One region of the Desulfovibrio sp. JC022 genome, then DNA from elsewhere that is predicted to be linked to it. Evidence: predicted binding sites of a transcription regulator. Region 1 holds the regulator's gene; each other region holds the start of a gene.
The links. The regulator sigma-54, encoded in region 1, starts transcription at its own class of promoters, with help from an activator protein. The targets are predictions, from matches to a motif close to CTGGCACGGNNNNTGCTT.

Region 2: the regulator sigma-54 is predicted to act here: its motif matches at 1,314-1,331, upstream of FMS18_RS15080 (NifB/NifX family molybdenum-iron cluster-binding protein).
Region 3: the regulator sigma-54 is predicted to act here: its motif matches at 1,486-1,503, upstream of nifA (nif-specific transcriptional activator NifA).
Region 4: the regulator sigma-54 is predicted to act here: its motif matches at 1,484-1,501, upstream of FMS18_RS09005 (ammonium transporter).

The regions. Positions count from the first base shown of each region.
Region 1 is NZ_VOPZ01000002.1:6,484-9,654, reverse strand. Features, by position in the region: gene lptB (LPS export ABC transporter ATP-binding protein) at 96-818, shown strand; gene rpoN (RNA polymerase factor sigma-54) at 1,138-2,553, shown strand; gene raiA (ribosome-associated translation inhibitor RaiA) at 2,605-3,141, shown strand; gene FMS18_RS02990 (PTS sugar transporter subunit IIA) at 3,145-3,171, shown strand, end outside.
Region 2 is NZ_VOPZ01000008.1:184,324-187,494, reverse strand. Features, by position in the region: gene FMS18_RS15090 (CBS and ACT domain-containing protein) at 1-314, shown strand, start outside; gene FMS18_RS15085 (YchJ family protein) at 402-884, opposite strand; gene FMS18_RS15080 (NifB/NifX family molybdenum-iron cluster-binding protein) at 934-1,293, opposite strand; gene arfB (alternative ribosome rescue aminoacyl-tRNA hydrolase ArfB) at 1,405-1,821, shown strand; gene FMS18_RS15070 (OmpA family protein) at 1,936-2,484, shown strand; gene FMS18_RS15065 (TetR/AcrR family transcriptional regulator) at 2,552-3,133, shown strand.
Region 3 is NZ_VOPZ01000006.1:275,036-278,206, reverse strand. Features, by position in the region: gene FMS18_RS11800 (sulfatase) at 1-288, opposite strand, end outside; gene FMS18_RS11795 (Crp/Fnr family transcriptional regulator) at 468-1,175, opposite strand; gene nifA (nif-specific transcriptional activator NifA) at 1,514-3,109, shown strand.
Region 4 is NZ_VOPZ01000005.1:33,814-36,984, forward strand. Features, by position in the region: gene FMS18_RS08995 (3-dehydroquinate synthase II family protein) at 1-156, opposite strand, end outside; gene FMS18_RS09000 (2-amino-3,7-dideoxy-D-threo-hept-6-ulosonate synthase) at 193-990, opposite strand; gene FMS18_RS09005 (ammonium transporter) at 1,548-2,918, shown strand; gene FMS18_RS09010 (P-II family nitrogen regulator) at 2,949-3,171, shown strand, end outside.

The DNA of each region.
Region 1 (3,171 bases):
TCTTAAACCCTTTTCAAAGGGTTTGAGGCCCCCGGCAGGGCTGCCGGAGGCAAAATCATTTCATCAAAAGCGCGTAGCGCATCAAAAAGGAAGTTATGTCTTCGATTATCGCCAAGAAACTGGTCAAGTGCTACGGACCTAAGGAGGTCGTCCGCGGAATTGGGCTGACCGTGCGCGAGGGCGAGGTTGTGGGGCTGCTTGGTCCTAACGGAGCGGGGAAAACCACAACATTCTATATGCTTGTGGGGGTGGTCAAACCTACTTCCGGGGATGTCTATCTTAATAAAAAGCAGATAACCAGATTGCCCCTGCATGAGCGGGCACGTCAGGGGATCAGTTATCTTCCGCAGGAAAGCTCCATTTTCAAGAAACTTTCCGTGCGTAAGAATCTTGAAATCATAATCGAACATACCGGTCTTTCCGGTAAAGATGTGCCGAAAAGGGCGGATGAACTGCTTGACCAACTGGGTATTCTGCGTTTGGCAGACCAGAAGGCCATGTATCTTTCCGGTGGTGAGCGCCGCCGTCTTGAGATTGCACGGGCCATGATTAACAATCCGAAGTTCATTCTGCTTGACGAACCCTTTGCGGGGATTGATCCCATCGCAGTAATTGATATTCAGGACATCATTTCTTCACTGAAAGATATGGGGCTGGGAATTCTGATCTCTGACCACAACGTGCGTGAAACACTCTCCATCTGTGACCGGGCCTATCTTGTTTACGAGGGTAGGGTTATCCTTAACGGTTCACCGGAAAATATTGTGAAGAACACCAAGGCACGCAGGCTTTATCTGGGTGATAGTTTTAGTTTGTAGTCGTTTTTTACGCTAATTTTGTTTTTCAGGCCGGGCTTCATTTTTTGAAGTCCGGCTCTTTTTTGGGCTAAAGTTTGATTAATTTTGGCATTGTTGATTTACAGTCTGCCCGAACATTGGTACACTTTTTTCATATACAAATTCTGTATGTAAAAAATCCTTAAATATCAGATAATTCAGAGGTCTTTGTTGCATCTTGTAATGGGATGTGGCATAGTCAAATCAAGGCTGAGGTTTAATAAAATTTTTTTTTATTGCTTTGGTGTGCAACTAACTGAAATAAATTGAGTTTGAGACTAATATAAGGTGGCCTGAATATATGGGATTGGAACTTAGACAACAATTAAAGCTTACTCAACAGCTGGTTATGACTCCTCAGTTGCAGCAGGCGATCAAGTTGTTGCAGCTCTCCCGTCTGGAACTGGTGGATAGTGTCCATCAGGAGCTTATGGAGAATCCTATTCTTGAAGAAGCTGAAGCGCAGGAGAGAACTGACGCTGCTGATGCTGATGCAGGCACCGCTACGGCCGAAGAGGCACAAATTTCCAAGGAAGCCGAGTGGGAAAACTATCTCGGTGAATTCTCCAGCACATCAAAGCAGTCTGCTTCCCGCGAGTCTGAATCTTATGAAGAAGGAACTTCATTTGAAACGCGTCTGACCAAGACGGCTTCTCTTGAAGGGCATCTGCATTGGCAGATGAGCCTCTCTGATTTTACCGACGAAGAAAAGACCATCGGCGAATGCCTTATGGGTAATTTAAGTTCGGGAGGTTTTTTACGGATAGACTTGGAAGAAGTATGTGAAACATGCTATGCTGAAATCGAAGACGTGGAAAAGGTGCTTCACCGCATCCAGCGTTTCGATCCGGTAGGCGTGGCGGCAAGGACTCCGCAGGAATGTCTGCTTATCCAGCTGGAAGCATTGAAGCTTGATGATGATCCGATTCTGGTCTCGTTGGTCCGGGACCATCTGGATGATCTTGAGAAGAAACGCTACAAGCCGCTGGCTCGGAAGTTCAAGCTCAGCATGGAGGATTTAAAGAGTTACCTTGATCTGATGCAGACACTTGATCCATTGCCCGGAGCAAGTTTTTCAGGTGGAGACTCTTTCTATGTCAGCCCGGATGCTTATGTTTATGAATATGATGGTGATTTTGTCATAGTTCTGAACGAAGACGGTCTTCCTAAATTGCAGATGAATGCTTTTTATGTGGAGACGTTGGCATCAACCAAGGGAGATGATAAGGAATATTTTCAGGACAAGATGCGTTCCGCACAATGGCTGATGAAGAGCCTGTACCAGCGGCAGCGCACCTTATATAAAGTTCTTGAATCCATAGTGAGGTTTCAGCGCGAATTTTTCGCCCACGGTGTCACCAAGTTAAAACCGCTTATCCTTAAGGAGGTTGCGGAAGACATCGAGATGCATGAATCCACTGTGAGTCGAATCACTACTAATAAGTATGTTTCTACTCCGCATGGAATCTATGAACTTAAGTTCTTTTTTAATAGTGCTCTCGGTCTGGATGACGGATCTCAGGTCGGTTCCGAGTCCGTCAAGGCGACGATCAAAAAGTTGATCGGCGAAGAGGACGGAAAGAAGCCCCTCAGCGACGAGAAGATTGCTGAGATTCTCAAAGAGAAGCTGGAAGTCAATATAGCCAGAAGGACCGTAGCCAAGTACAGGACTGCAATGGGGATACTCTCCTCATCCAAGAGGAAAAAGGTATTCTAATGTAGTCCGGAGAAATCAACGCATATTCACCCCTTACTAAGGAGGCTCTTTATGAACGTAGCATTTACTTTTAAGAATTTCGACGCATCCGAACATCTTAAGGAATATGCAAACAGCCGTTTCTCCAAGTTGGTAAAGTACGTCAGCAACCCTGACAATACTGATATGCAGGTGAATCTGTCAGTTGATAAGTTCAGGCATGTTGCGGAAGTAGTTTTTACCTCCGACCATTTACATGTCTCAGCTTACGAAGTGTCCGAGGACATGTATTCCACCGTGGATATGGTTCTGGACAAGCTAGAAGCCCAGCTTCGCCGCGCAAATGAAAAGATGAGAAGTCACAGGCGTAAGGACGCAGCTCCTGCCCGTATGGATATTCTCAGCTATGGAGAGGAAGAGTACAGGGAACCTGTAATTGTCGAGTCCGACTCTTTTGTTCCCAAGCCTATGAGTATTGATGAAGCCGCAGAGCAGCTTCAGACTCTCGACCATGAATTCCTCGTATTCCGCAATGCGGATAACGAAGCTATAAATGTAATCTACCGCCGCAATAATGGCGATTTCGGTTTAATTGACCCGGGATACTAACTGATGAATATAACTGATAATTTGGCGAAG
Region 2 (3,171 bases), on a different contig from region 1:
TCATCACCAATACCGATGTTTTCAAGGTTCTGATCAACATCACAGGTGTTCTTGACGGTGGTGTGCAGGTCGGTCTGGCTCTTTCCAATGAGCCGGGATCGCTCAATGGCGTGCTGGATTACCTCAAGGATAACGGCGGACGGGTCATGTCCATTTTGACCTCCTATGAGCCGGAGCAGGAAAACATGCGCCATGTATTTATCCGCATCCACGACATGGACAAAGCCACCCTGAACAAGATCAAGGAAGGCCTTGCCGAGAATTTCAATCTACTCTTCTGGGTCCGCGATTCCGTTCACGGGCTGACTTCATAAGTCTTAAGAGAAATTTGTTTGAGAAAATAAAACCCCCGTTCCAAGGAACGGGGGTTTTATCATATTCAGACTTGCAGAAGTTTGCGCTTAACCGCAGCACTTCTTGTATTTCTTGCCGCTGCCGCAGGGACAGGGCTCGTTGCGTCCTACTTTCTTATCTTTTTTGATCGGCATGGGAGGTACGATATCACCTTCAAGGTAGAGCCAGTGGCCGTCCCTTTTTTCGAAGCGGCTGGCTTCATGATGGGTGTGGATCGCTCCCTGCTGCCTGAATTTGGCGATGAATTCCACTTCGCCGGTTTCGTCGTCAACAAGACCCTTGGAGGTAGAAACAATTTCAAGGCCGAGCCATGTGGATGTTTCCGCCCAGTTTTTAACCTGATTTTCGTCGTAATCATGCTTGCTTTCCGGGGCGAGGGTATCACCGAGGTAGTCGACATTTTTTACAGCGAATGCACTGTAGCGGGAACGCATGAGTGCTTCAGCAGTGGGTGCAGGCTCTTTTCCTGTGATGTAAGGTTCGCAGCAGCTTTCATAGGCATTGCCGGAACCGCAGGGACATTCATTCATGTTTCTATCTCCAAATATTTATTTGCGGGCTTTGGACTAAATTTTAATTCTAGTGGTTGCCGCAGGAACCGTGGTCGTCGCAGACAGTTGCGGAGTCGGTGATGTTTCCTGCTGCCCATTGGGCAACTGCATCTTTGAGTTCGCCGCCACAACCGCGGATAACCTGAATGCCGTTGTTCTGCAAGAGATTCACTGCTCCCTGACCCATGTTGCCTGCCAACAGGACTTTTACGCCCATTTCAGCGAGGGTGGGCACGATGCTGGATTTGCATCCGCACCCCGGAGGAGGTGTGATTTTTTCTTCTTCGATGATATTTTTGGACTCATCAAGAGTGAAAATGGTGAAAGCTTCACAATGACCAAAGTGACCGTCGACCATTCCATCTCTGGAGGGAAGTGCGATTTTCATAATAGATTCTCCTTGAAAAAAAGTAAGAACGATGCAAGACCCGAAGCATCGTACTTAAAGACTGCGTACGCCACATACGCATACAAAAGACAGAATATCCAGCCGTAAGCTATGATAAGTATCACTCCCGCATTGTCCATACCTGACAGTGAAATTAGTTTTTTCGCCAGTCGCAGTTCCGGTCCCGGCGGACAGCATGTTAACAAGACTTCATCCAAGGTGACTCTTGTGTTTAATGTGCAGGATTCTTCCAGCCTGAGTGACCGCCAGAAGTATTTAATCAAAACCCGGCTGTCCGGGCGCATTAATTCCAGAGGTGAGTTGCATGTTTCCTGCGAAGAACATCGCAGTCAGTTCCGCAACAAGGAAGAGGCTGTTTCCCGTTTTGCCAAACTTATTGCTGATGTTTTGAAGCCGGTGCGCAAAAGAAAGAAAACCAAAGTTCCATATTCTGCAAAGCGTAAAAGGATGGATGGTAAGAAGAAGCGTTCTGATTTAAAGAAGAGCCGTTCCAAACCCGGATATTAAAACAGCCTGAGTCTACATATTTTTACAGCGGTCTCCTGTGGACTGAAACCCTTGCCCCAAAGCTGTGGACAGGGTATTTTAGTACTATCCCTTAAACTTTGTTTGGAGGTCTCCATGAAAAAACTAATTTTCCTGTTCATATTAATTTTTAGTTGCGTTCCTTTTGCCTATGCCGGACAGGACGGCTTTGCTGCGGATTCAGATGACATTCTGCGTATGATAACCGATCCGGGCGGTCGGGCGTTTCTGAAAATTGAATTCAAGGTCAACTCAGCCAAGATCAGCAAGAAGGCTTATCCGGTGGTGGATTCCCTCGGTACAGCCCTTACATCCGGTCCGGGATCGTCCATGCAGGTTAAGCTGGTAGGGCATACGGATTCCGCCGGGAAGAGCGAATATAACCGTTCTTTGAGTCTCAAGAGAGCAGAAGCAGTAAAGAATTACCTTGCGGTCCATTTTAATGTTGATCCCGCCCGTATTGAAGTTGAAGGAGCAGGAGAGGACCAGCCCATTGTTTCCAATGACAGCGCACAAGGCAGAGCCCGGAATCGCCGGGTGGAAGTCATCAATATCAGCAAAAAATCTGATGCGCCCAAGGTTCTTAAGGAGTTAAATCCCAATGATCTGGAACCTGAGGCATTGGACACCAAGGATCTCTGGTAGGATATTTCATTTAAGAAAAATTAATCAACTGATTGACATTTGTTAATCGGATGATTAATTGGGTCTCATGACAAAACGCGAAAAGATTTTCCATGCCGGGGCCAAGCTCTTTGCTGAGCGTTCTTACAATTCAGTTGGAATCAGGGATATTGCCCGCGAAGCTGATGTGAACAGTGCCATGATCTCTTATTACTTCGGTGGTAAGACCGGATTGTTGCGTGAGATTTTTACCTGTTTCAGTGAACGGATGGTTACTGTTATCAGGAATTCCATGTCCGAAGCTAAAGACCACGGAGAGCTGGTTGAACTGAATGTGGCTGCTTTTCTTAATGATGCCCGCCAGAACCGGGATGTGTATCTTGTTGGGCTACGCGAGCTTAATCACGACAGTGAAGAGTTGCAGGATCTGCGGGACACTCTTTACAAAACAGGGTGGGAGTATTTTACGGAATTTCTAGGCAAAACCGGAGCCAAAGCCGAGCATCCCGAGGAAGTGAAAGATATTTGCTTTACTGCGGTCTTGGGTACTATTTTTTCCGACTACCTGCTTGGCGGTGGACACTACATAGATGATGATCAAAAGGTTGAAGCTTACCGGAAGACTGTGACGATTCTTTTAAAGGCAGGCAGCCCTTCACTCTGGAAATAATTTTTTTTACCCAGCGATTAATCAACTGATTGATTAGT
Region 3 (3,171 bases), on a different contig from region 1:
CTGCATGTTGCGACCCCAGAGGATGTCGGTGATGGTGGTGTCATCACTGCCTAAAGGCTGCCATCCACCGTAAGGGAGGGTGAAGCGTCCGGTCATGAGTGCGCGGCGTACCGGGACGGTCGGGACTCCTTCACTATAAGCGTTTTCGAAAAGAACGGATTGACGGGCGAAACGGTCAAGATGCGGGGTCTTGACCGTCTCGTTGCCGTAGCATCCGAGATAGTTGAATTGCAGGGTATCCAGCATGATGAATACCACGTTTTTAATCTTGCTTTTGTCAAAGGACATTATGCAGCTCCTTGAAAAATGTTTGCGAGGCAGTAGATTTTGTCTCGCGCTTTTTTTCACATATGGAGCAGGAAAAGGAAAAATTCTGTCTCATATGAGACAAAAACAAATTGAGTTGAATTTTTTTGAGTGGGTCAGAAGGGAAAATGAAAGGTTTAGTTCGTTGGTTGTCGCTTATCTCACAAGCTTAAATTTTGGAAAAGCAGCCCGCCCGCTTCACGGGAAAGTGTTTCAGGATCGAGGATTTCCAATGTGGTTTTGGTGAATTTACCGATGACCCCTTTTTGGCGCAGGGCCTTGATTACCCGGCACAAAGAGCTGCGGTGAACTCCAAGGGTGGAGGCCAGTTCGCTTTGAGTCAGGCCGGGGGAAAAAGATTCGGATTCGCCGTTTTCCTGCCAGAGTTGGTACAGGGAACGGCTGACCCGCGTACTCACCTCAAGCAGGCCGGAATCAAAAAGCTGGGCGAAAAAAGCCCCGGCCTTGATGCCCAGTGAATGGATCAGATTACAGGCCAGCTCCGGGTGCTGGCGAAAGAAATCATCGTTTTCCAGAATGTATTTGGGAAAACGGGCTACCACGCATTCTTCCAATGTGTGCAGGCTGTGACTTTGGAAAATAGAGCTGTGAATGTGTGAAACTTCATTGAAAAGGGTGCCGGGACCGATGCGCATGACCACCCGCTCCTGTCCGCTCTCTGAGAGGCAGGAAAGTTTGACAGAACCTTTGAGTAAGAAAAAGAAGTAGTTTGGATCATTGGCTTCTATCTCGTGAGCCTTGGGCAGGGAGGTCTGCACTGCTTTATCAAGTACACTTTCCCAAATGGAGTTCACTCCTTCAATACTGAAAAGGGCCTTTTCCTGACGGAATGTTTTGTCTGTAGGCATGGCTAACCATAGTAGGCTTGGTGCGGGGAGTCGATAGCTTTGTGGTTGTGAAAAATATTAGGCCGCCAATTGTTCGCAAATCAGTGTATCTAGTTCGGTAGTTTTGATAATGGGCCAGATAAGGCTCTGCTGCATGAATTAGACGAGAAATAGGTCGGTGGCAGAGTTTGTTTTTGAAGCTGCAAATGGCCAAGATCAGTTTTCCATTAATGTTCATTGGTTTGTGATAATTGACATAAATGTGAATATTTTCAAAAATTCATTTTCTCATAATGTCCAGAAATTAAAAAGTATTTCTCTGTTTGCAGTAATGGCATCTCCCTTGCTTAACTGCATATATGTATCCTTCACTGCATGGATTGAAACTTTCCGCGCTGCTGGCCATTTGTCAGGCCATTGAGCAGGCTCTTGATCTGGAGTCCGCACTTGACGGTGTGCTTAGTATTCTTTCGGAGAACCTGAGCATGAAGCGGGCGACAGTGACCCTTTACGACCCGGAAACAAAACAGCTTTCAATCAATGCCTCGTATGGTTTGTCCCTTGAGGAAAAACAGCGCGGGGTTTACCGCCTTGATGAAGGGGTCACTGGGCGTATTTTCCAGACCGGGGAGTCTTATTATGTGCCGGATATCAGTAAGGAGCCGCTTTTCCTTGATAAAACCGGAGCCCGCAAGATTGAGCGCGCTAAAACCGGATTCATCGGTGTGCCGATTATTCTTCACAGCGACCCCATCGGTGTTCTCAATGTGGATCGTATCTTCGGTGATCATGTCGCTGCGGAAGAGGATGTTGATTTCCTGAAGATCGTGGCTACGCTCATCGGTCAGTTTATAAGTCTCAACGAGAAGATCATGGAACGTGAGGCTGCCCTCAAGCGTGAGAATACTTCTTTAAAGTACCAGATTTCCAAAAAAACAAAGGGCCTCTACATTGTCGGGCAGAGTTCAGCCATGGTTGAGGTCCAGCGGCAACTTGAAAAAGTGGCACCCACCAAGGCCACAGTGTTGCTGCTCGGTGAATCCGGTGTGGGCAAGACGCTCATGGCCAAGATCATCCACGAACTTTCAGATCGCGCAAGGCACCCTTTTATCAAGGTTAACTGTGCTTCCATCCCGGAAAATCTTCTTGAGTCCGAATTATTCGGTCATGAAAAAGGATCTTTTACCGGTGCGGCTTCCACTCGTCCGGGCCGTTTTGAAGAGGCTGACGGCGGGACAATTTTTCTTGATGAGATCGGGGAATTTCCCATGAGCCTACAGGCCAAGCTTTTGCGGGTCTTACAGGAAAAAGAGCTGGAAAGGATCGGTTCAAACAAGACTCGCAATATTGATGTGCGTATCCTTGCGGCCACCAACCGCGACCTCGGGTTGTTGGTGGAGCGCAATGAATTCCGGCTGGATCTCTATTACCGCTTGAATATTTTTCCCATCACCGTGCCGCCCTTGCGGGAACGCAAAGAGGACATCACCGGGCTGCTCAATTATTTCATCCAGAAAATGGCTGAGGATTATGGTCGAAAAATGTTTTTTACCCCGGCGGCTCTTGATTCGCTTATGATTTACGATTGGCCGGGCAATGTTCGTGAGATGCAGAATCTGTTGGAGCGGCTGGTTATCATGTCCGACTCCGAATATATTACCCTTGAATTTCTTAAATCCTATCTTGCTCCGGGCCAGCGTGGAGTCTCCAACAGTTCTGATGGAGAAGTCAGCGTTCCTGCTTCAAACGATGCTCTTCCTCATTGCACCTCGCTCAAGGAAGTGGAGCGTAATGAAGTTGTCGCCGCTCTGGAACGTAGCGGCTGGATTCAGTACAAGGCCGCAGAAACTCTTGGCCTTTCTGCTCGTCAGATGGGCTACCGGGTTAAGCGTTACGGTCTTGAATCCATGATCGCCGAAGGGCGGGCGCGGCTTAGGCGTATGAAGAAAGGTTAAAAATTTCCTGACTGGCTAGTCCGCGATCATCGAGATTGCGGTTAAAAAAAAGAGGCTTTCCA
Region 4 (3,171 bases), on a different contig from region 1:
GGGCATGTCTTCGGGAGTGATGACTGTAACGCGGCCCAGTCCCTCGATGGTTTCCTTGTGCTCCGGGCTGGTCAGGATAGCGTCCACACCGGATTCAAGAGCAAGGCTTACGAGATTCTTTTCGAACGGGATCGCTTTGAATATAATTTTTTTCATTTTTCCTTTTCCTAAATTTAAACCAGACACTGGCAACTATTCACCGATGTGGGCGAGAGCGTTATCAACAGTTTCGTCTTCGTGAACGACCATGTGCAAAGCTTCCATCAGCTTCACGCGATTTTCATGTTGGAAAACATTGCGGCCTACGGAAAGGCCTGCACCGCCGGCTTCAATGGAATCGGAAACCATCTGTAAGAAATCACGAGTGGAATCAAGCTTGGGACCGCCAGCGATTACAACCGGAATACAGCAGCCTTCAACCACAGTTTTGAAAGATTCGATATCCCCAGTGTAGGGAACTTTTACGATATCGGCACCCAGCTCTTCGCCTGCACGTGCGCAGTGGGCCACAACTTCGGGATCGAATTCGTCTTTGATCTGAGGACCGCGGGCGTAAACCATGGCCAGAACCGGAACGCCCCAGCTGGTAGCTGCGGAAGCAACTTCACCGAGATCGGAAAGCATCTGTGCTTCGGACTCATCGCCGAGGTTCACGTGTACGGAAACAGCGTCTGCGCCGAGACGAAGCGCGTCTTCAACAGTGCCGACCAGAGTTTTTTTATTAGGAAGAGGGGAAAGACAGGTGGATGCGGAAAGATGAACGATAAGGCCGACGTCGCCGCCTTCTTCACGGTGGGAGCAGCGCACTAAGCCTTTGTGCATAAGCACGGCATTGGCACCACCTTTGACCATATCGTTAACTGCCCGGCGCATGTTGCGCAATCCTTTGAGCGGGCCGACACTGATGCCGTGATCCATGGGAACAACGATTGTCCTGCCCGTATTGCGGTTAACCATCCGCTCCATTCTTACACTTTTACCAATCTGCATTTTAAATTCTCCTGAAGTTTGCCTCTAAGTTCTCCAAGATCCGCTTCCCTTTCTGGCGACCCATGTAACAAAAAAAGGGCCGCCGGCGATTCTTCGCCTGCGGCCCTTCTGTAGAGGTCGTTTGCTATGCTACTTTTTTACTTTCCGTACAAGCAAACCTCCACCCGACCACAAGCGTGGGTGCACCAAAAATAAAAAAAGTAGAAAAAATATGAGAGGCCGGTGCCTAGGGTGTTGAAAGTCTGCATGGCTGTAACCTAACCGGGTCCTGAAAAAATTGTCAACAACTTTCTTTATTTTTTCACTATCATTAATATTATGAACGTCATTTGTAATTTTCCCTTAAGCCACACATGGTCACAAAATACAAAGTTTACCTTTTTGTCATTTACCCACCACTAAAATAGAACAAAAACGTTCAAAAACACATTTTTGTAATCAACATTTCTGGATCAACCCAATATTAAATCAATTATTTCAACACCTTAAAACGTTGGCACAGTCTATGCTTTAAGAAAAACATCCTTGAAGCAATCAACATCCCTAAGGAGGACTGTATGACTATTAAACGTTCAATGGTAGGCCGCAAAATTCCGGCCCTCGCGACTCTCATGCTCCTAGCGGCACCTTCCGCAGCTTTCGCTGCCGAGGAAGCCATGTCTCAGGCTCACGGTAATATTCTCTGGACCCTTCTCGCTGCTATCCTCGTATTTTTCATGCAGGCAGGCTTCGCATGCGTTGAAGCAGGATTCACCCGCGCCAAAAGTGCAGGCAACATCCTGATGAAAAACTTTCTCGACTTTTCCGCCGGATCAATCATCTTTTTCCTGTTCGGATTCGGCCTCATGTTCGGCCTTGATGCAGGCGGTTTTACCGGAACCTCCGCTTTCGGACTTTCCGGCACCGGACTCACTGACGGCGACTCACAGTGGACCCTTACTTTCTGGTTTTTCCAGTCTGTATTCGCGGCCACCGCTGCCACTATCGTCTCCGGCGGTATTGCTGAGCGTACTAAATTCAGCAGCTATATCCTCGTAACCGCCATTGTGACCGGACTCATTTATCCTATCTCCGGTCACTGGGCCTGGGGCTCTCTCTGGCTCGGCGATTCCGGGGCTGGCTGGCTTGAAGGGCTCGGTTTCATGGACTTCGCAGGATCTACCGTAGTCCATTCTGTAGGCGGCTGGATAGCTCTGGCAGGAGCCATGGTTCTCGGTCCCCGTATCGGTAAATACACTGCGGACGGTAAAGCAAAAGCTATCCCCGGTCATAACATTCCGCTGGCATCCCTTGGTGTGTTCATCCTCTGGTTCGGCTGGTTCGGCTTCAACCCCGGCTCCACCACCACTGCTGACGGCTCCATCGGCCTCATCGCGGTAACCACAAGCCTTTCCGCCTGTGCGGGAACCCTCGGTGCAATGTTCACCTCATGGTTCAGATTCGGCAAACCTGACATCTCCATGACCTGTAACGGCGCGCTGGCAGGACTGGTCGGCATCACCGCTCCCTGTGCAACCGTAACCCCGGCAGCTGCTATCATCATCGGTCTTATCGCAGGGGTGCTGGTAGTATTGTCCATCGAGTTTATTGATAAAATCCTCAAAATCGACGATCCGGTCGGTGCAGTGTCCGTACATGGTGTCTGCGGTGCATGGGGAACACTGGCCTGCGGCCTGTTCACCTCCCCCACGCTTAATGACGGTGCAGGCGGACTCTTCTACGGTGGCGGATTCGCGCTGGTTACCCCGCAGCTCATCGGCATCGCAGCCTGCTTTGTCTGGGCCTTCGGCGCAGGCTACCTTGCCTTCACCATCGCCAAAGCAACCATGGGCATCAGGGTTTCAGCTGAAGAAGAAATGAAAGGCCTCGACATCAGCGAGCACGGCATGGAGTCCTACAACGGTTTCCAGATCTTCTCCAACGAATAACCGAACCATCACAAAGAGAGGAATAATATAATGAAACTCATCATCACATATATCAGGCCTGAATGCCTTACCCCGGTAAAGCAGGCCCTCTACGCCAAAGGCATCTACACCATGTCGGTAACCAACATCCTCGGCTCCGGCAGAGGAGCGGGATTCACCGAAACATACCGCGGGGTAGTAATGGAAGTTAACCTGCTCAAAAAAGTCCGTATCGAAATCGGACTGGACGAAGAAAAAGTCGAAGGTGCACTTG